2 linked regions of the Zobellia alginiliquefaciens genome follow. Each later gene encodes a partner of the first gene's protein in a complex. Links are inferred from orthologs where the notes say so. Each region holds a gene or a part of one and is shown on either strand. Other genes may lie near its edges. The genes, in order: accB and accD.

Region 1 (10,359 bases):
AGGGCTATTGCAATCCTAGAGGATATAGATAAAAACTATTTTGATTACAGTGCGTTAAAGTCGCTTGCTAGTTTCTATAACAAACAGGATAGGAAGGAAGAAGCTCTGGCGCTTTTTGAAAAGCGGTATAATTTAGTGGACCATGATAACATCTACCTATCAGATTATATAGCGTACCAACATGAATATAAAAAGTATGAAGAGTCTCTGCCATATATAGATGAGATGCTTAAGAACTTCCCCTATTCGTTTGTGGCTATGGAATTAAAAGGTACTGCTCTTGAGCAATCCGGACGTAAAAAAGAGGCCTTGGTTTGGTATGAAAAATCATTGAAGCACAATGGGGCTAATTCCGCTTTGCGAAAAAAAATAGACGATTTATCCAAAGGTAAGGATTATCTAGAAGATTTGGCAACACCGGATATATATGAGTTTATGGCCAAAACCCGTAATAAAGGCGTGAAGGGCAACTATGGGTATAATTATTTTTTAGATGAAAGTTTGCTTCAACTGTATCCAGAAGGTGGTGGAAAATCTCGGACGCGTTACGTGGTTGAAATTACTAGCGATAGTGGTATAGAATCTTTAAAGGAAGTAAATCTGGGCCTTAGTGGCAACTATCACATTAGAAAATCTGAAATTGTCAAGCCTAATAAAAAGATAGTTCCTGCTTCTAAAAGTGGTTCCAGTATCGTTTTCAATAATTTAGAAATAGGTGATATTATATATGTGGACTACGAAAGCAGTTATTCTAGTAGCGGACGATTTTACAAGGACCATGTAGACTATTTTCAGTTTGATTCTTTTCACCCTATACACAAAAACACATTAAAAATTTTAGTGCCCAATGGTAAGGAATTCACCACTAAAACGCTCAACGGTGAGGTGAAGTATCAAAAGCGAAACATAGATGATTATGTATATCACCAGTGGGAAAGCATTGACCAAAAAGAAATGACCCCAGAAGAAAACTATATGCCAAGCCTTAGTGATGTGGCCAGTTATGTGCATGTGAGCACCATAGGTTCTTGGGATGATATTGCCAATTGGTATTCAGATTTGGTACGCCCGCAGATTGTCATTAATTCGGATGTTCAGGAAGCGTTCAAATCAATTTTTCCTTTGGGGAGCGATGCATTTTCAGAAGACGAGAAAGCATCCAAAATCTATTATTATATCATGGAGAACTTTAGCTATAGCCATGTAGGCTTTAGGCAAAGTGGTTTTGTTCCGCAAAGACCATCAAAAACCATAAAATCCAAATTGGGCGATTGTAAAGATTTTTCAACCTTGTATGTAACCTTAGCTCAAATGGCCGGTTTAAAATCGCATTTGGTTTTAGTGCTTACTTCAGATTATGGCGAAAGTACAATGGTACTTCCTAGTCAAGATTTTAATCATTGTATTGCCAAAGTATTCATAGATGGCAAACCCCAGTATTTGGAATTAACGGATAATAATATGCCATACAAATCCATACCTACAAGTTTGGAAAGTGCTACCGCTCTGGATATCCCTAACAAATGGTTGAAAGGCGTTCAAAAAGGTATTTATAAATTAAAGGATATAGATCATACCGCCACCGTCTTGGAAAGCAATATGGAGTATGTTATTGGAGAAGGTTCACATCAGTTACAAATAGAGTCTGTTTTAAGCGGAAGTATCAATTCTCATTACGCAGCTATTTTTAAGGAGAACAATTATGAGGTGGTAAAAAAGAGCATTACGGACGATTTTAAAAGTAGAATTTCTGAGGATTTTACTTTTGACAGTATTCGCAATATTGAATACGAACTTCGTTCGCCCGTCCTAAAATACACATCAGATTTAACCGTAAACGAAAAGTTAGACGAGATTGGAAGCATGCGGGTATTCCGTATTCCAGCGGTAAACAATGCATATAACACATCAATCATTCAAGATGATGAACGTGCCTACCCAATTGATTATTTGTTATACGAAAATGCAGATGTCTATAAGTCTAGCTATGTTATCAAATTAAAAGAAGGAGAGCGTTTTGTTGAAATTCCTGAAAGTGCTGATTACAGCTTCAATAAACATTCTTTTAAGATTGATTATGAGTTGGCAAAAGAAAATGAGTTGCATATTAAAATTGTAGCGAAAACTTCAAAAGAACGTATCGCCGCAGAAGATTACAACGGTTTTAAAGCATATGTAAAAGCAGCCCTAGATGCTAAGCAACAGCTAATCGGTTTTAAGAAAAAGAAAAAAGAAACTAAAGTTAGCTTTTCAGGCAAAAAGTGATTTACGCCTTATTCTGGTAAGACATTAACTTTGCTACATATTTGCCAATAACATCAAACTCAAGGTTTACCGTTGTACCAATTTGGTATGATTTAAAACGTGTGTGTTCGTAGGTGTATGGAATAATGGCAACGCTGAAGCTATTCTTTTCTGAATTTACTACCGTAAGGCTTGTACCATCTATAGTTATAGAACCTTTTTCAATAGTAGGATTTCCGGTGCCCGCATCATATTTAAAGGTGAAAAACCAGCTGCCGTCTTTTTCCTCAATAGCTTTGCAAACTCCTGTTTGGTCCACATGGCCTTGAACAATATGCCCATCTAAGCGGGAACCAAGAATCATGGCGCGCTCCAAGTTTACGCTTTCACCTTCTTTTAGTTCATCTAGATTGGTCTTCTGTAAAGTTTCGTCAATGGCCGTTACCGTATAGGTGTCTTCATCTAATGAAACCACGGTAAGGCAAACACCATTGTGCGATACGCTCTGATCGATTTTTAATTCTGGCGTTAGCGAGGATTTCACTGTAATATGAAGGTTGCTACCATCTTGTTCTAATTGCTGTATTTCGCCCAAAGTTTCGATAATGCCCGTAAACATGTTCCGTTAAATTTAAGTAGTTTTGTACCTTAGATTGATAGAGATTGTTTTGACAATATCTCTAGGGCAAAGGTAAAGAATAAGATGCAGGAAGAAGGAAAAATTAAACTAGGTATTTCAATAGGCGATTTAAACGGAATAGGTTGCGAGGTTGTTCTCAAAACCTTTGAAGATGCTCGCATGCTAGATTTTTGTACGCCGATTATATTTGCATCCAACAAAACTATTTCTTTTCAAAAAAAGGAATTGGGTCTAGATATCAATTACCATGGTATTACAGATGCTTCAAAAGCGGTAGACGGTAAAATAAACGTGGTTAATGTTTGGAAAGAAATTCCCAAGACCAAGTTTGGAGAAGCTACTGAAGAAGGCGGAAAATATGCGATAAAATCGCTAAGAGCTGCCGTTGATGCTCTTAAAAATGATACCATAGATGCTTTGGTAACGGCACCTATCAATAAAAATAACATTCAGGCGGAAGATTTTAAATTTCCGGGCCACACGGATTTCTTGGCGCAAGAACTAGAGGGAGAAAGTCTAATGTTCATGGTTACGGATGACCTTAAAGTGGGCTTGTTAACTGATCACGTTGCGGTAAAAGATGCTCCGGCAGCCATAAATGCAATATTGATCAGAAACAAAGTACGGACCATAGAAAAATCCTTACAAATGGATTTTGGTATACGTGCCCCCAAAGTAGCATTGTTGGGTATTAATCCGCATAGCGGAGATAATGGTATTATAGGCAAGGAAGATGATGAGATTTTAAAACCTGTTATCAAAGAAATGTCAGAGGCCGGTCATTTGGTTTTTGGGCCTTATTCCGCAGATAGCTTTTTTGGTTCTGATGCCTATAAAAATTTCGATGCTATTTTAGCCGCTTATCACGATCAAGGGCTTATACCTTTTAAGACCCTTTCATTTGGTAAAGGTGTTAACTATACCGCAGGGTTATCTAAAGTGAGAACATCCCCAGACCATGGAACAGCTTATGAAATAGCAGGAAAAGGCAAGGCAGATCATAGTTCTTTTAAAGAAGCGGTCTTTACGGCATTGCATATTTTTAAGAATAGAAAAGAATACCAAGAACTTACTGAAAACCCTTTACAGAAGCAGCGTGTAAGGCGTTAGAGGGGCGTTTTTGGGGTGCTGAAACGTGTTATTTTTGAGAATTGGTCTAAAAGATAGTCGAACTTATTGAATTCCAATTAAAAAAGGGTTGTAAGTTTATTAAATAATAGTATCTTTGCACCCGCCTTTAATCGGGCGGTGTATTAAAATAGTGTTGAAATGATGAAGCAAAAGGAGTTTAACATTCCTTTCTCTGGATTAGGACAAGGAAAACACGAATTTGAGTATACGATTAATAACCCGTTCTTTGAATCTTTTGGGTATGACGAGTTCAATGCTGCAGACGTTAAGTTGCATGTAGTTTTGAATAAAATGAGCACAATGCTCGAGTTAGAGATGAAAGCCCAGGGCACGGTTAACGTAAATTGCGACCTGACCAGCGAACCTTTTGATTTGCCTATTGAGGCAGAATTGGAGTTAGTGGTCAAGTTTGGGGAAGAGTTTAATGATGAAGATGATGAGATTCTGATAATTCCCCACGGAGAACATCAGGTCAATATTGCACAATACGTATACGAAATGTTGGTGTTGGCCGTACCGCAAAAAAGGATTCACCCAGGGGTTTTAGACGGTACGTTGCAATCTGAGGCATTAAAAAAGCTTGAAGAATTGCAGCCCAAAAAAGAGAAAAAAGAAAGTGATCCCAGATGGGACGAATTAAAGAAACTGTTAACGGATAAATAAGTTTTAAATGGCACATCCTAAGAGAAAAATATCGAAAACCAGAAGGGATAAAAGAAGAACACATTACAAAGCGGTAGCACCAACTTTGGCTACTGACCCAACTACTGGTGAAATGCACTTGTTCCACAGAGCACATTGGCATGAAGGTAAACTTTACTATAAAGGTCAGATTTTGATCGACAAGACTGAAGAAGCCGAAGCATAAACGTATCGGTTATCTTATAATGAATTCACGACTCCCGTATATATTGACGGGAGTTTTTTATTTCTAGTACTCAAATCTCAAAAACGCATAGTTTTACAGGAAAAATTGGTAAAAATTGATTAATTTTCACCAATTTTGAGGCATTTTTGAAGGTTTCTGATATCAAATCGACTTTAAGATGAGTAAAACAACAGCAGCAATTACAGCTGTAGGAGGCTATGTTCCAGAATTTGTTCTAACCAACAACATGCTGGAGGATATGGTAGAGACAAATGATGAATGGATCGTCTCTAGAACAGGAATTAAAGAAAGACGGGTGTTGAAACCTGAAGAAGGAGAAGGTACTTCGTACTTGGCTATAAAGGCGGCACAAGACCTTATCCAAAAGAAAAATATAGACCCAAAAGAAATAGATCTTATAATGATCGCTACGGCTACACCAGATAGCATGGTGGCCTCAACAGCGGCTTTTGTAGCGTCTGAAATAGGAGCGGTAAATGCATTTGCCTATGATCTTTTGGCGGCATGTTCTAGTTTTTTGTTCGGAATGTCTACCGCGGCCAGTTATATAGAATCTGGCAGGTATAAAAAAGTACTATTGATCGGGGCGGATAAAATGTCTTCAATAATAGATTATACAGATCGTACTACTTGCATTATTTTTGGTGATGGTGCAGGTGCGGCATTGTTCGAGCCTAATGAAGAAGGTTTGGGCCTACAAGATGAATACCTACGGGCAGATGGGGCTGGAAGACAGTTTTTAGGCATGGATGCAGGTGGCTCTTTAATGCCCGCAACCGAAGAAACGGTTAAAAACAGGAAACACTTTATTTACCAAGATGGTAGAACAGTGTTTAAATTTGCTGTGTCTAACATGGCAGACGTGGCTGAAAAAATTATGCAACGTAACGACCTTAAAGACACTGATGTTTCATGGTTGGTGCCACACCAAGCCAATAAAAGAATCATAGATGCTACGGCCAATAGAATGGGTCTGGACAGCTCTAAGGTTTTAATGAACATAGAAAGATACGGTAACACCACATCGGCAACATTACCGTTGTTATTGGCCGATTTTGAGGGCCAATTGAAAAAGGGTGATAACCTAGTTTTTGCCGCTTTTGGCGGAGGTTTTACCTGGGGTTCCATTTACCTAAAATGGGCGTACTAATTAAATACCGATTACTTAAATAAATAACATTCCATGGATATTAAAGAAATTCAAACCCTGATTAAGTTTGTAGCAAAATCAGGTGCCAGTGAAGTAAAGTTGGAAATGGAGGATTTAAAAATCACCATTAAAACAGGTACCTCAGACTCTGGAAACGAAACGACCTACGTGCAGCAGATCCCAATGCCGCAAGCTCAGATGATGCCTTCTCAGGCACCACCGCAGACTGTTGAAACGGCCGCAGGTGATGCCGCAAAAGCAGAAAAGAAAGAAGATGACTCTAAATATATTACCATTAAGTCACCTATTATTGGTACTTTCTATAGAAAACCCTCTCCAGATAAGAGTGCGTTCGTAGAAGTTGGTACCTCTATCGGAAAAGGAGATGTGCTTTGTGTTATTGAAGCCATGAAACTTTTTAATGATATTGAGTCTGAGGTTTCTGGTAAAATCGTTAAGATTTTAGTTGAGGATTCTTCTCCTGTAGAGTTTGATCAGCCTTTATTTTTGGTAGATCCATCATAAATGTAAATTCTGAATCTCAAATAAATTTCCGGTAACGGGAATAATGTTTGGTACTTGGATTTTAGAATTTAAATTGAAAAACGTATGTTCAAGAAAATATTAATTGCAAATAGAGGAGAGATTGCGCTTCGTGTTATACGCACCTGTAAAGAAATGGGTATAAAAACCGTAGCCGTCTATTCTAAGGCAGATGAAGAGAGTTTGCATGTTCGTTTTGCCGATGAAGCTGTCTGTATTGGTCCGGCACCCAGTAGCGAGTCGTACCTAAAAATACCCAATATTATTGCTGCTGCAGAGATTACAAATGCAGATGCTATTCACCCAGGTTATGGATTTCTTTCAGAGAATTCTAAATTCTCTAAAATCTGTGCAGAGCACGACATTAAATTTATAGGTGCATCTGGCGAGCATATAGACCGTATGGGAGATAAAGCTTCCGCTAAGAAAACAATGAAAGAGGCCGGTGTTCCTACCGTTCCTGGCTCAGATGGTTTGTTGAAAGATGTGGCCGATGCTATCAAGACAGCGAAGAAAATGGGCTACCCCGTTATGATAAAAGCAACTGCCGGTGGTGGTGGTAAAGGTATGCGCGCTGTTTGGAAAGAAGAGGAAATGGAAGACCTTTTCGAAAGTGCCGTACAAGAAGCTACTGCAGCCTTTGGCAACGGTGGTATGTATATGGAAAAGTTAATCGAGGAGCCAAGACATATTGAAATCCAAGTTGTTGGTGACCAATATGGTAAGGCATGTCACCTTTCAGAAAGAGATTGTTCCGTTCAACGTAGACATCAAAAACTTACGGAAGAAACACCATCTCCGTTCATGACAGATAAGCTTCGTGAGGAAATGGGTGCGGCCGCGGTAAAAGCTGCTGAGTACATAAAATATGAAGGAGCCGGTACTATAGAGTTTTTGGTAGATAAACACCGAAATTTCTACTTTATGGAAATGAATACCCGTATTCAGGTAGAGCACCCAATTACAGAACAGGTAATTGATTATGATTTAATACGTGAGCAAATATTGGTAGCAGGTGGTGTTCCCATTTCAGGAAAGAACTATTTGCCAAAACTACACTCTATTGAATGTAGAATAAACGCCGAAGACCCTTACAATAACTTTAGACCTTCACCGGGTAGAATTACTACTTTGCATACACCAGGTGGTCACGGAGTTCGTATGGACACTCACGTATATAGTGGATACAGTATTCCACCTAATTACGACTCTATGATTGCCAAGTTGATTACAACTGCGCAAACACGAGAAGAGGCTATTAATAAGATGAAAAGAGCGCTAGATGAATTCGTAATCGAAGGTATTAAAACTACGATTCCGTTTCACAGGCAGTTAATGGATCATCCAGATTATTTGGCAGGTAATTATACTACCAAGTTTATGGAAGACTTTAAAATGGATCCTCCGCCAGCGGAATAAGAATAAAACCCCAATTTGTATTGGGGTTTTTTTATGGAAGAATATGAACTTAAGTTATTGGGAATATAAAACTTGGTTGTCAAACATCGATTTTACTATTGTTGGCAGTGGCATCGTAGGACTTAACTGTGCCTTGCGGTTACATGAGTGCTTTCCAAAAGCTAGAATCCTTATTCTAGAAAAAGGATTTTTACCTCAAGGAGCTAGTACCAAAAATGCCGGTTTTGCGTGTTTTGGAAGCATTTCAGAGGTTTTGGCAGATTTAGAGCGCCACACTGAGCAGGAGGTGTTGGATTTGGTAGCTCAGCGTTGGCAGGGAATAAAATTGCTCCGGCAGAAAGTTGGTGATGCAAACTTCGATTTTCAAGAAAATGGCGGACACGAATTGTTTCTAGGTTCCGCCCAAAAACTATATGAGAAATGTTTAGATCAGCTATCTGAAGTTAACAAGCTATTGCAATCTGTTTATAGTGGGGATGCATTTAGCATGAGCCCTAATACTTTTGGTTTTGATGGAGTGAAGGAAAATTACATTACCAATGTTTTTGAAGGACAATTGGATACCGGTAAAATGATGAATTCGCTATTGAAATTAGTTCAGGATGCAGGTATCACCATCCTGAACTCCATAACAGTTGAAAACTTTACTGAAATTGGGACACAGGTAGAAGTAAAAACAAATCGATTTGAATTTAAAACTAAAAAATTACTGATTGCTACCAACGGTTTTGCCACAGATTTAATTAATGAAAAGGTTAAACCGGCCAGAGCGCAAGTTCTGATTACCGAACCAATTGAAAATTTATCCATAAAAGGAACTTTCCATTTTGATGAAGGCTATTACTATTTTAGAAATATAAATAACCGCATATTGTTCGGAGGAGGTAGAAATCTTGATTTTAAAGGTGAAGAAACTAGCGAATTTGGGTGTTCTCATCACATTCAAAAACATTTGGAGAAATTACTAAAAGAGGTAATCTTACCTAGAACGCCTCATAAAATTGAACATAAATGGAGTGGCATAATGGGAACTGGCGAGCATAAGAAACCCATTATCAGGCAAACCTCCAATCATGTCTATTGTGGTGTGCGCTTAGGAGGTATGGGAATTGCAATAGGAAGCATTGTGGGCCATAATCTCGCAGACCTAACATAGTCTTTGTTTCGTGGATTTTTGCTAACTGGGCTATATTCGCTACTTTAACTACTTTGAATATATTTCTTTTCAATTTATGAAAGACAAGAAACACCTGCGCAGTAGTGAATGGTTTGGTGGCAAAGATAAAATGGGTTTTGTACACCGTTCATGGCTAAGAAACCAAGGATATCCGGATGATTACTTTACTGGTAAACCCGTTATTGGCATTTGTAACACATGGTCGGAATTAACGCCCTGTAATGGTCATTTACGTGATTTTGCCGAGGTGGTAAAACGGGGTATTTTGGAAGCTGGCGGTTTTCCCATGGAGTTTCCGGTGATGTCTTTGGGCGAAACTATTATGAGGCCCACATCCATGCTTTTTCGCAATTTGGCGAGTATGGATACGGAAGAGTCCATACGCGCCAATCCACTGGACGGCATTGTTCTATTGACAGGTTGTGATAAGACTACACCTAGTACGGTAATGGGGGCCTGTAGCGTAGATTTACCCACTATTGTTGTTCCCGGCGGTCCCATGTTGAGTGGGAGGTTTAGAGGAGAAAAAATGGGCTCCGGCTCTATGAACTGGTTGATTAAGGAGAAACGAAACGTAGACGGTTTTAGTGATGCCGATTTTACCGAAGCGGAAGTCTGTGTTGCCAGAAGCATCGGGCATTGCAACACCATGGGTACGGCTTCAACAATGGCCACCATGGTGGAAGCTTTAGGTCTTACTTTACCGGGGTTTTCATCTATTCCCGCAGTAGATTCGCGTAAGAAATTGTTCGCACAACTTTCGGGAAGACGTATTGTGGAAATGGTAAAAGAAGATTTAAAACTATCAAAAGTATTAACGCGTCAAGCCTTTGAGAATGCCATTATTACTAATGCGGCTGTTGGAGGTTCAACCAATCTCATTATTCATTTGACTGCCATTGCAGGTAGAATAGGAGTAGAATTGAACTTAGAAGATTTTGATACTTTAGGAAGCAAAGTGCCGCTATTGGTAAACCTAAAACCTTCCGGAAAACATCTAATGGAAGATTTTTTCTATGCGGGTGGACTTCCTGTTGTTATGAAAGAATTAAAACCCAAACTTCATGGCGATGCCCTTACGGTAAACGGAAAATTTATCACAGAAAATTATTCTGAAGCGGTCTGTTATGATAACGATGTCATAGCTTCCATAAAACAACCTGTTC
Region 2 (10,235 bases), 1.1 Mb from region 1 along the record:
CCGTTCTTGGTGCCGTAGCCGGAGCAAAACATGTACACCAATTGGCAGAAGCTTACGGAGCTACCGTAATTCTTCATACAGACCACTGTGCTAAGAAATTATTACCTTGGATAGACGGACTTTTAGATGCTAGTGAGAAACATTTTGCCGAGACTGGAAAATCTCTTTTCAGCTCACATATGATCGACCTTTCCGAAGAGCCTCTTGAAGAAAACATTGAAATCTGTAAAGGGTACTTAGAGCGCATGAGCAAAATGAACATGACGTTAGAGATAGAACTTGGTATTACAGGTGGAGAAGAAGATGGTGTTGACAATTCTGATGTTGATGACTCTAAATTGTACACACAACCAGAAGAAGTAGCTTATGCTTACGAGGAGCTTTCCAAAGTAAGCCCAAGATTTACAATTGCAGCAGCTTTTGGTAACGTTCATGGTGTGTACAAGCCAGGAAACGTTAAACTGACTCCAAAAATCCTTAAAAACTCTCAAGAGTATATCACTGAAAAATACGGTGTAGAAAACAACCACATAGATTTTGTTTTCCATGGTGGATCAGGTTCTACGGTCGAAGAAATAAGAGAAGGTATTAGCTACGGTGTTATTAAAATGAATATTGATACAGATTTGCAGTATGCATTTTTAGCTGGAGTTCGTGACTATGTTCAAGATAAAAAAGACTTCCTTCAAGCTCAGATTGGAAATCCAAATGGCGCAGATGAACCTAACAAAAAGTTCTATGACCCAAGAGTTTGGTTACGCGAAGGAGAAAAGTCTTTTGTTGAGCGTTTGAAAAAGGCTTTTGAAGATTTAAACAATGTAAATACCTTATAGGTAAAGTACATCCCCAAAACTAATTATGGAAGATATGACGGCTTGGTTCAGAAGAAAGGAAAAGGGAATACAAACGGCTACCGAAGAGAAAAAAGACACCCCAAAAGGGTTGTGGTACAAATCTCCAACGGGAAAAATTGTTGAATCAGAAGTACTTGCCAAGAACTTTTACGTAAGCCCTGAAGACGATTATCACGTTCGCATAGGCAGTAAAGAGTATTTTGAAATGCTTTTTGATGATAACAAATTCAGGGAACTGGATGCCAAATTGACCTCTAAAGACCCTTTGAAGTTTGAGGACACCAAAAAATATTCGGAAAGACTAAAGGCTGCACAAAAGAAAACTGGACTTAACGATGCCGTAAGAACCGGTTTTGGTAAGTCTATAGGCAAAGATATTGTTATAGCTTGTATGGACTTTAATTTTATTGGTGGGTCTATGGGTAGCGTTGTTGGTGAAAAAATTGCACGTGCCATAGATTACGCTATAAAAAGAAAAGTTCCTTTTGTAATGATTTCAAAATCTGGGGGAGCCCGTATGATGGAAGCCGCCCTGTCTTTAATGCAATTAGCCAAAACATCGGCAAAATTAGCACAACTGGCAGAAGCTAAACTTCCATATATATCACTTTGTACAGACCCTACCACTGGTGGAACAACCGCGTCCTATGCAATGTTAGGGGACATTAACATATCAGAACCTGGTGCATTAATTGGTTTTGCAGGCCCCAGAGTAGTAAAAGAAGCTACGGGAAAAGAACTTCCCGAAGGTTTCCAAACTGCAGAGTTTGTTAAGGACCATGGTTTTTTGGATTTTATCTCACATAGAAGAGATTTGAAAAAGAAAATCAACCTTTATATAGATTTAATTCAGAACAACCCTGTGAGAACTGAAAAGGTTTCGGCATGAAACCGTTAGTTATTACACTAATTTCATTTTGGTTTTTTTGTTGTTCAACAGATAAAGAAAGTATGCCCGCCGAATCGGATTTGGCGGGCATTTTATCTGATTCCGCAAAAGTTCTTGAAGTTAAAGTATCGGGCACTGAGAACAACTATACTTTCAGTACAACCATTCAAAGCCCGGATACCGGTTGTAATCTATATGCAGACTGGTGGGAAATCATTGATTTAAAAGGAAACCTTATTTATAGGAGAATTTTAACTCACAGCCATGTAGAGGAACAACCTTTTACTCGTTCCGGATCAAATATTACCTTGGCAAAAACTACTGAAGTTTACATACGCGCGCATGTACACCCAGTAGGCTACACCTCTGAGGTTCTAAAAGGCTCAGTTGAAAATGGCTTTATGGAGGTAGAATTAGACTCAGAATTCGCCATAGAATTGGAGAAAGCGGAGCCTCTTCCTGCGGGATGTGATTTTTAGATTTTCAAAACTGGCTTAAATCCATGCTCTATTTTACTTAAAAAATCACCTTCTACTTTTTTTTGAGAAACAAAAAAAGCCCCACTATTTCTAGTGAAGCTCAATTCATTTTTTTTAAATTACTCTATTGGTTTACAGATGTAGCAATACCTTGTAATGCAGCTAAAATAGTTTCTAAAGTAGCGTCATTATCCGTAACACCATGTCTTGACATAAATAGTTCTGGACTGTTAAAAGCAATTTTCACCTCACCCTCCGCATTTTCATACACCAATATTTTTTGTGGTAAATCAAGTGCTGAAGTTTGCTTGTCTTGCATTAACGGTGTTCCCAAGCTTGGATTACCAAAAATAATTACGCTAGTAGGCAACAACTCCAACTCAACATTGGCCGCATTGGCTTGATGATCTAATTCCGCAACAATTTTAAGATTTGGGTTACCTTCAATCACACTCATTATACCTTCGTAGGTAGCGTCAAATGTTTCTTGACTTACAACTGTCAACACTTTATAATCGGCAGGCACTTCACTAGGCTGCTCCGTTACCTCTCCAATTCCGGCATTTTCGCTTAAATTCCTCAATGCTCCTGCCATTGTAGATAATGTAGATACATCCCCTACTGTATGGCGATTAGCTAAATATGTTGTAGAATTATAACCTATGTAAACTTCTTCACTATCACTTTGATAAACCAAAATACGTTGTGGCAAATCTAATCCCGCCTGTTGGTTTACCTGCATTAATGGTGTTCCTAAATTAGGGTTGCCAAAGAAAATTATTTTCGTTGGGTTTAGCTCCAACTCCGCTGAAGCCGCGTTGGCCGTATGATTTACTTCGGCTACAATTGTAATATTTTCATTTGCCTCTAAACTTGCTTTAAGAACAGCATAGGTCTCATCAAAAGATTGTGTACTTTTTAGAAAGTTCATACCTACTACATTTGGAGCGGTATCCGTCTTTTCAGGTTCGTTTGTTTCATCTTCATCGCATGCAATAAAAGCTAATACCAAGCAAACACTCATAAAAAATTTCAAATTCATAATCATATTATTTTTTAGGGGGACTTAAGTCTATATCGGTGTTCTAATCAACAGACCGCCATTAATAGTATAATAATATACGCAAGGTATTAGCAATCGGTTTTTTCTGTATCACACAGTTTTTTTTACCTACCAAGGCCACAATACATTTAATTGAACAAATTATTTGTTTTATGCTCATAAATCGTATCTTTGCAGCTTGATTGAAAATCAGTCATATATACATAAAAATCATTTAAAACAATATTGGAATGTATTTAACAAAAGAAGTAAAAGCCGAAATCTTTAAGAAACACGGCGGTAGTGAAACAAACACAGGTTCTACAGAAGGCCAAATCGCTTTGTTCACACACAGAATTAACCACCTAACCGGTCACTTAAAAAAGAACCACAAAGATTACAACACTGAGCGTTCATTAGTAAAGTTGGTAGGTAAAAGAAGAAGCCTACTTGATTATATGATCAAGAACGATATTGTTAAGTATCGTGAGCTTATTAAAGAACTAGGTATTAGAAAATAAGTATTTTACAAAGGGCTGAAATTTTCAGCCCTTTTTTTTTATATATTAGTCATCCTAAATAATTAGGATTTTACAAAAAGCTGCACCCAGTTTTTCATTGGTCAACACAACACAACAACTTCGGCCTTAACAAGTCGATAAGACCATTGTTTAACAATTCGCCCATTGGCGTATTTAATTAAAATTTATGATTCCAAAAGTATTTAAAGAGGTCATAGACCTTGGTGACGGTAGGGAAATTTCTATCGAAACCGGAAAATTGGCAAAGCAGGCCCACGGTTCTGTTGTTGTACAGTCAGGAAAATGTATGCTATTGTGTACGGTTGTTTCCAACTACAAACAAAGTGATGTTGACTTTCTTCCATTAACGGTAGATTACCGCGAAAAATTTGCAGCTGCGGGCCGTTACCCAGGTGGTTTCTTCAAAAGGGAAGCAAGACCTAGTGATGGTGAAGTATTGACTATGCGTTTGGTAGACCGTGTACTTCGTCCACTTTTCCCAAAAGATTATCACTCTGAAACTCAGGTGATGATTCAATTAATGTCTCATGATGATGACGTTATGCCAGATGCAATGGCCGGTTTGGCTGCATCTGCTGCAATTCAATTATCGGATTTTCCATTTGAATGTGCAATCTCTGAAGCTAGAGTTGCCCGCGTAGACGGTAAATTCGTTATCAACCCAACTAGAGCTCAATTGGCCGAATCCGACATTGATATGATGATCGGTGCTTCTGCTGATTCTGTAATGATGGTTGAAGGTGAGATGGATGAAATTTCTGAAGAAGAAATGACCGAGGCCATCAAATTTGCACACGAAGCCATTAAAGTACAGTGTGCCGCTCAATTAAAACTTGCTGAAGCTTTCGGAAAGAAAGATGTACGTGAGTATGAGCCAGAAAGAGAAGATGAAGACTTGGCCAAGAAAATTCACGACATGGCATATGACAAAGTATATGCCGTAGCTAAAGCAGGTTCTGCCAAACATGAGAGAAGCGCTTCTTTTAGTGAAATAAAAGAAGAAATTAAAGCTACTTTCTCTGAAGAAGAACAAGCTGACTTTGGTGGTATGATTTCAAAATACTACAATAAAGCTGAAAAAGCTGCTGTTCGTGATCTTACCCTAAACGAAGGTTTACGTTTAGATGGTCGTAAGACCGATGAGATTAGACCTATCTGGTGTGAAGTAGATTACCTACCATCAACACACGGTTCCGCTATATTTACCCGTGGGGAAACTCAGGCATTGGCTACTGTAACCCTAGGTACTTCTAGAGATTCAAACAAAATTGACATGCCATCTTACGAAGGTGAGGAGAATTTCTATTTACACTACAACTTCCCTCCTTTCTCAACTGGTGAAGCAAGACCTATCCGTGGTACTTCTCGTCGTGAGGTAGGACATGGTAACTTGGCACAACGTGCCTTAAAAGGAATGGTCCCTGCAGATTGCCCTTATACAGTTCGTGTAGTATCCGAAGTGTTAGAATCTAACGGTTCCTCTTCTATGGCTACTGTTTGTGCTGGTACTATGGCAATGATGGATGCTGGTGTACAATTGAAAAAACCGGTTTCAGGTATTGCAATGGGATTAATTTCTGATGCGGACTCTGGTAAATATGCCGTTCTTTCCGATATTTTAGGTGATGAAGATCACTTGGGAGATATGGACTTTAAAGTAACCGGTACAGCAGATGGTATTACCGCTTGCCAAATGGACATTAAAGTAAAAGGTCTTTCTTACGAAATCTTGGTAAATGCCTTAAAACAAGCAAGAGAAGGTCGTTTACACATTCTTGGAAAACTGACGGATACTATCTCTGCTCCTAACGCAGATGTGAAGCCTCATTCTCCAAAAATGGTTACACGTACTATTCCTAATGAATTTATTGGTGCACTTATTGGACCAGGAGGAAAAGTAATTCAAGAACTTCAAAAAGAAACAGATACTACTATTGTTATCAATGAAGACCCGGTTACAGAAGAAGGTATTGTTGAAATTTTAGGTACGGACCAGAATGGTATTGACGCGGTATTGGCCAAGATCGATGCCCTAATGTTCAAACCTGCAGTTGGTAGTGCTTACGAAGTTAAAGTAATTAAAATGCTAGACTTTGGCGCTGTTGTAGAATACCAAGATGCCCCGGGCAATGAAGTATTGTTACATGTTTCCGAATTGGCATGGGAAAGAACCGAGAATGTTTCCGATGTTGTGAACATGGGTGACGTTTTTGATGTGAAGTACTTAGGTACCGACCCAAGAACCCGTAAAGAAAAGGTTTCTAGAAAAGCTCTTTTACCAAAACCTGAAGGTTTTGTAGAAAGACCACCACGTAACGATAAAGATCGTGGTCGTGGTAGAGATGACAGACGAGGTGGTAGAGACAACCGTGATCGTAAGCCAAGAAGAGACTAAACACTCTTTTCTTTAATACATATTTAAAGCCTCAACATAGTAAGTTGAGGCTTTTTTATGCGACTTATCTAAAAAGTAAAGTTTTTTTCACCCAATTGTAACATTTCTATGTTTTTTACGTATAAGTATATGCAGTCTATGCAAACTGAACCTAATTTATTTACATGAGACAGCTTAAAATCACAAAACAGGTCACCAACAGGGAGACCGCATCTTTGGACAAGTACTTGCAAGAAATAGGCAAAGTAGACTTGATTACAGCAGATGAAGAAGTAGAATTGGCACAACGTATCAAGGCAGGCGATCAGGTCGCTCTTGAAAAACTAACAAAGGCCAATCTTCGATTCGTTGTATCGGTAGCTAAGCAGTACCAAAACCAGGGACTTACTTTACCCGATTTAATTAACGAGGGTAACCTTGGCCTTATTAAGGCCGCACAACGATTTGACGAAACGAGGGGATTTAAATTTATTTCCTATGCAGTATGGTGGATTCGTCAATCTATATTACAAGCTTTGGCGGAACAATCTCGTATTGTACGTTTGCCATTGAACAAAATTGGATCGATCAATAAGATTAACAAGACCTTTGCTTTTCTAGAGCAGGCACACGAACGTATGCCTTCACCAGAAGAAATTGCAAAAGAATTGGATATGACGGTTGCAGATGTTAAGCAGTCGCTTAAAAACTCTGGTCGTCATGTATCTATGGATGCGCCTCTTATTGACGGTGAAGATTCTAACCTTTACGATGTACTTCGTAGTGGTGAATCTCCAAATCCTGACAAAGAATTGTTGCACGAATCTTTGCGTACTGAAATTGAGCGCGCTTTAGAAACTCTAACTCCAAGAGAAGCAGACGTTATCCGTTTGTACTTTGGTCTTGCCGGGCAACATTCTATGACATTGGAAGAAATTGGTGAAACTTTTGACCTAACGAGAGAAAGAGTTCGTCAGATTAAAGAAAAAGCTATTAGAAGATTAAAACATACTTCTAGAAGCAAAATCCTTAAGACCTATTTAGGTTAAAAACACCATAAAATTGCACGTTAAATATTCCTTAAATTGGAAATTTGGCATATATATTGTAATTTTAAAAGCAACAACAGTTTATCATGACTGTTCGTTTTTTGATTGATGAATAAACTCCGGCTGATTACCGGAGTTTTTTCATTTATAATATATAGTACAATCACCCACAAGCCCTTTATTTAATGGGCCTGATGGAAAATAACAAGAATCACACATTTAAAGTACCACTATGGAATCCGAAAAAAAATCATCCAACACCCAACCTAACAATCCATTACACGGTGTAAAATTAGTGGACATATTGGAACAGTTGAGAAAAAAATACTCATGGGAAGAATTGGCAGAACGTATAAACATCAATTGTTTTAAAAGCAACCCTACAATTAAGTCGTCTTTAAAATTTTTAAGGCGTACACCATGGGCCCGAACCAAGGTAGAACAGTTATATTTGAAATCTTTTCATAAATAGATTGTTATATGCCCTTCAACATTGTACTTGTAGAACCCGAAATACCCAACAACACCGGAAATATTGGCAGATTGGCACTTGGCTCAGGGTCTACCTTACATCTCGTTAAACCATTTGGCTTTGAATTAAACGACAAACGCTTAAAACGTGCAGGACTTGACTACTGGCCCCATTTAGAGGTACACATTTACGAAAGTCTGGACGACTTTTTGTCGCAACACGGTGAGAAAAATCTAATATTGTTTTCTAGTCATGGCACTAAAAATCACTGGTCCATTCCATTTGAGGATGGTCAATTTCTTGTTTTTGGCAAAGAATCCGTAGGCTTACCTTCCTCCTTGGTATCTTCGTACAAAGACAGTTTGTATAAAATTCCACTTTATAGTGAACACATTCGAAGTTTAAACCTAGCCAATGCCGTAGGTATCGCGGTCTATGAAGGGCTTAAGAACATCCAATAAAGAAGAAAGTAATCACCCTCCATTACGACTGTTAGTTGACCATACTAAATTTTAAATTAGTCGATATTTATAAAAAAACGATTAACTTGAAGTATCTCATTGGTATTCAAAAATTTAACGCGTTTGTCTATGAAAGATTCTGAAATGCTTTCCTTTATTCAAGGATTGCCAAAAACCGAACTCCATTTACATATTGAAGGCTCTTTTGAACCTGAACTTATGTTTAAGATTGCAAAACGCAATAACATTAAAATTAAATATGCCAATGTTGACGAAATTAAACAAGCCTATAGTTTCAATAATCTTCAAGAGTTTCTAGACATCTATTATGCAGGGGCTTCTGTTCTACTTACGGAGCAAGATTTTTATGATCTTACTTGGGCGTATTTGACAAAAGTTCATGAGCAAAACGTAAAACACGTAGAGATTTTCTTTGACCCTCAAACCCATACGGACCGTAACGTTCCTTTTGAATTCGTTTTAAACGGAATTTACAATGCACTAGAAGACGGTCAAAAACAATTGGGCATAAGTTTCAGGCTAATTATGAGTTTCTTGAGGCATCTAGATGAAGCTTCGGCCTTTAAAACCTTAGAACAGGCTTTACCCCATAAAGATAAAATTGTAGCCGTAGGATTGGATTCTTCGGAGGTGGGCAACCCGCCTTCTAAATTTCAACGGGTCTTTGAAAAGGCCCTTAACGAAGGTTTTTTAACGGTAGCCCATGCGGGCGAAGAAGGCCCTTCGGAATATATTAAGGAAGCGCTAGACCTCCTAAAAGTCACCAGAATTGACCATGGCAACCGTTGTCTGGACGATGCTGATTTGGTAAAAAGACTAGTTGAGCAGCAAATGCCACTTACCCTGTGCCCCTTATCCAATCTTGAGCTTAAAGTTATTCAGGATTTAAAAGAATATGCACTGCCCACCATGATGGAACACAATTTACTGGTCACTATCAACTCTGATGACCCTGCTTATTTTGGCGGGTATATGAACGAAAATTTTTGGGAAATAACCAAGGCCTTAAATTTATCGAAGTCGCAAATTGCGGAACTGGCAAAAAATGGGTTTAAGGCAAGTTGGTTATCGGAACAAGAAAAACAAGGCTATTTACAAGAGATCGACGAATATCTGAAAAACAACTAACTCCGTACGGTGTTATTCTTTAGCCGGTATGCGTTACTTCGTAAAAACACAATTCACTACTTTTGCATAAATTCTTTTTAACAGACACAAAATGAGCAAAACAAAAATTGCACCTTCTCTTCTAGCGGCCGATTTTGGCAACTTACAGCGCGATATAGAAATGGTAAACAACAGTGATGCTGATTGGCACCATATTGACATAATGGACGGCGTTTTTGTTCCTAATATATCATACGGCATGCCAGTTGTGAAAACAATTGCTGAGCATGCCACTAAGCCATTAGATGTGCATTTAATGATTGTTGACCCAGACCGCTATATTAAAACTTTTGCTGAATTGGGCGCAACACACCTTACGGTTCATTATGAAGCTTGCACGCATTTACACCGAACCATACAGGCTATAAAGGCGGAAGGAATGAAAGCTGGGGTAGCATTGAACCCACATACCAATGTTAACTTGCTCAAAAATATAATCAAAGATTTGGACATTGTTCTCATTATGAGTGTTAACCCTGGTTTTGGCGGACAAAGTTTTATAGAGAATACGTACGAAAAAATACACAACCTAAAGGAATTGATTAAAGAATCCGATGCCTCTACTTTGATTGAGGTTGATGGTGGGGTAAATTCCAAAAATGCCAAAGCCCTTATAAAAGCAGGAGCGGATATTCTTGTGGCAGGCAGCTTTATTTTTAAGACCGAAGACCCAACGAAAACAATTCAAGAACTTAAAAAATCTACGGATAGATGGAGCATTTTCGAGTTGTAATTATAGGTGGAGGACCTATAGGAATAGCATGTGCCCTTGAAGCCCAAAAAAATGGATTGAACTACGTGATTCTTGAAAAAGGCCCTATCGTAAATTCATTGTTCAACTATCCGCAGAACATGCAGTTTTTCTCTTCTTCGGAAAAGTTGGAA

What was found.
Region 2: the proteins of accB (region 1) and accD are in contact, whole or in part, in a solved structure (PDB 8UXZ), measured with the Escherichia coli proteins. The link is inferred for Zobellia alginiliquefaciens from one-to-one orthologs.

What each region holds. Positions count from the first base shown.
Region 1 is NZ_CP119758.1:2,047,867-2,058,225, forward strand. The notes cover bases 4,905-7,833. They hold accB (acetyl-CoA carboxylase biotin carboxyl carrier protein), read left to right. Parts: upstream 4,905-6,087; coding sequence 6,088-6,579; downstream 6,580-7,833. Other genes in these bases: P0077_RS08675 (beta-ketoacyl-ACP synthase III), read left to right, coding at 5,062-6,054; accC (acetyl-CoA carboxylase biotin carboxylase subunit), read left to right, coding at 6,664-7,833. In the rest of the region: P0077_RS08650 (transglutaminase domain-containing protein), read left to right, coding at 1-2,265; P0077_RS08655 (riboflavin synthase), read right to left, coding at 2,267-2,863; 4-hydroxythreonine-4-phosphate dehydrogenase PdxA, read left to right, coding at 2,948-3,994; P0077_RS08665 (YceD family protein), read left to right, coding at 4,154-4,678; rpmF (50S ribosomal protein L32), read left to right, coding at 4,686-4,883; more of accC, read left to right, coding at 7,834-8,016; P0077_RS08690 (NAD(P)/FAD-dependent oxidoreductase), read left to right, coding at 8,060-9,172; P0077_RS08695 (IlvD/Edd family dehydratase), read left to right, coding at 9,249-10,359. UniProt on the Escherichia coli protein: This protein is a component of the acetyl coenzyme A carboxylase complex; first, biotin carboxylase catalyzes the carboxylation of the carrier protein and then the transcarboxylase transfers the carboxyl group to form malonyl-CoA.
Region 2 is NZ_CP119758.1:3,124,943-3,135,177, reverse strand. The notes cover bases 1-2,805. They hold accD (acetyl-CoA carboxylase, carboxyltransferase subunit beta), read left to right. Parts: upstream 1-867; coding sequence 868-1,743; downstream 1,744-2,805. Other genes in these bases: P0077_RS13150 (DUF302 domain-containing protein), read right to left, coding at 2,347-2,805; P0077_RS13155 (hypothetical protein), read left to right, coding at 1,806-2,222; fbaA (class II fructose-bisphosphate aldolase), read left to right, coding at 1-833. Also shown: more of P0077_RS13150, read right to left, coding at 2,806-3,264; rpsO (30S ribosomal protein S15), read left to right, coding at 3,516-3,785; P0077_RS13140 (polyribonucleotide nucleotidyltransferase), read left to right, coding at 3,973-6,201; P0077_RS13135 (sigma-70 family RNA polymerase sigma factor), read left to right, coding at 6,366-7,229; P0077_RS13130 (VF530 family protein), read left to right, coding at 7,462-7,701; P0077_RS13125 (tRNA (cytidine(34)-2'-O)-methyltransferase), read left to right, coding at 7,710-8,162; P0077_RS13120 (adenosine deaminase), read left to right, coding at 8,292-9,311; rpe (ribulose-phosphate 3-epimerase), read left to right, coding at 9,403-10,083; P0077_RS13110 (YpdA family putative bacillithiol disulfide reductase), read left to right, coding at 10,062-10,235.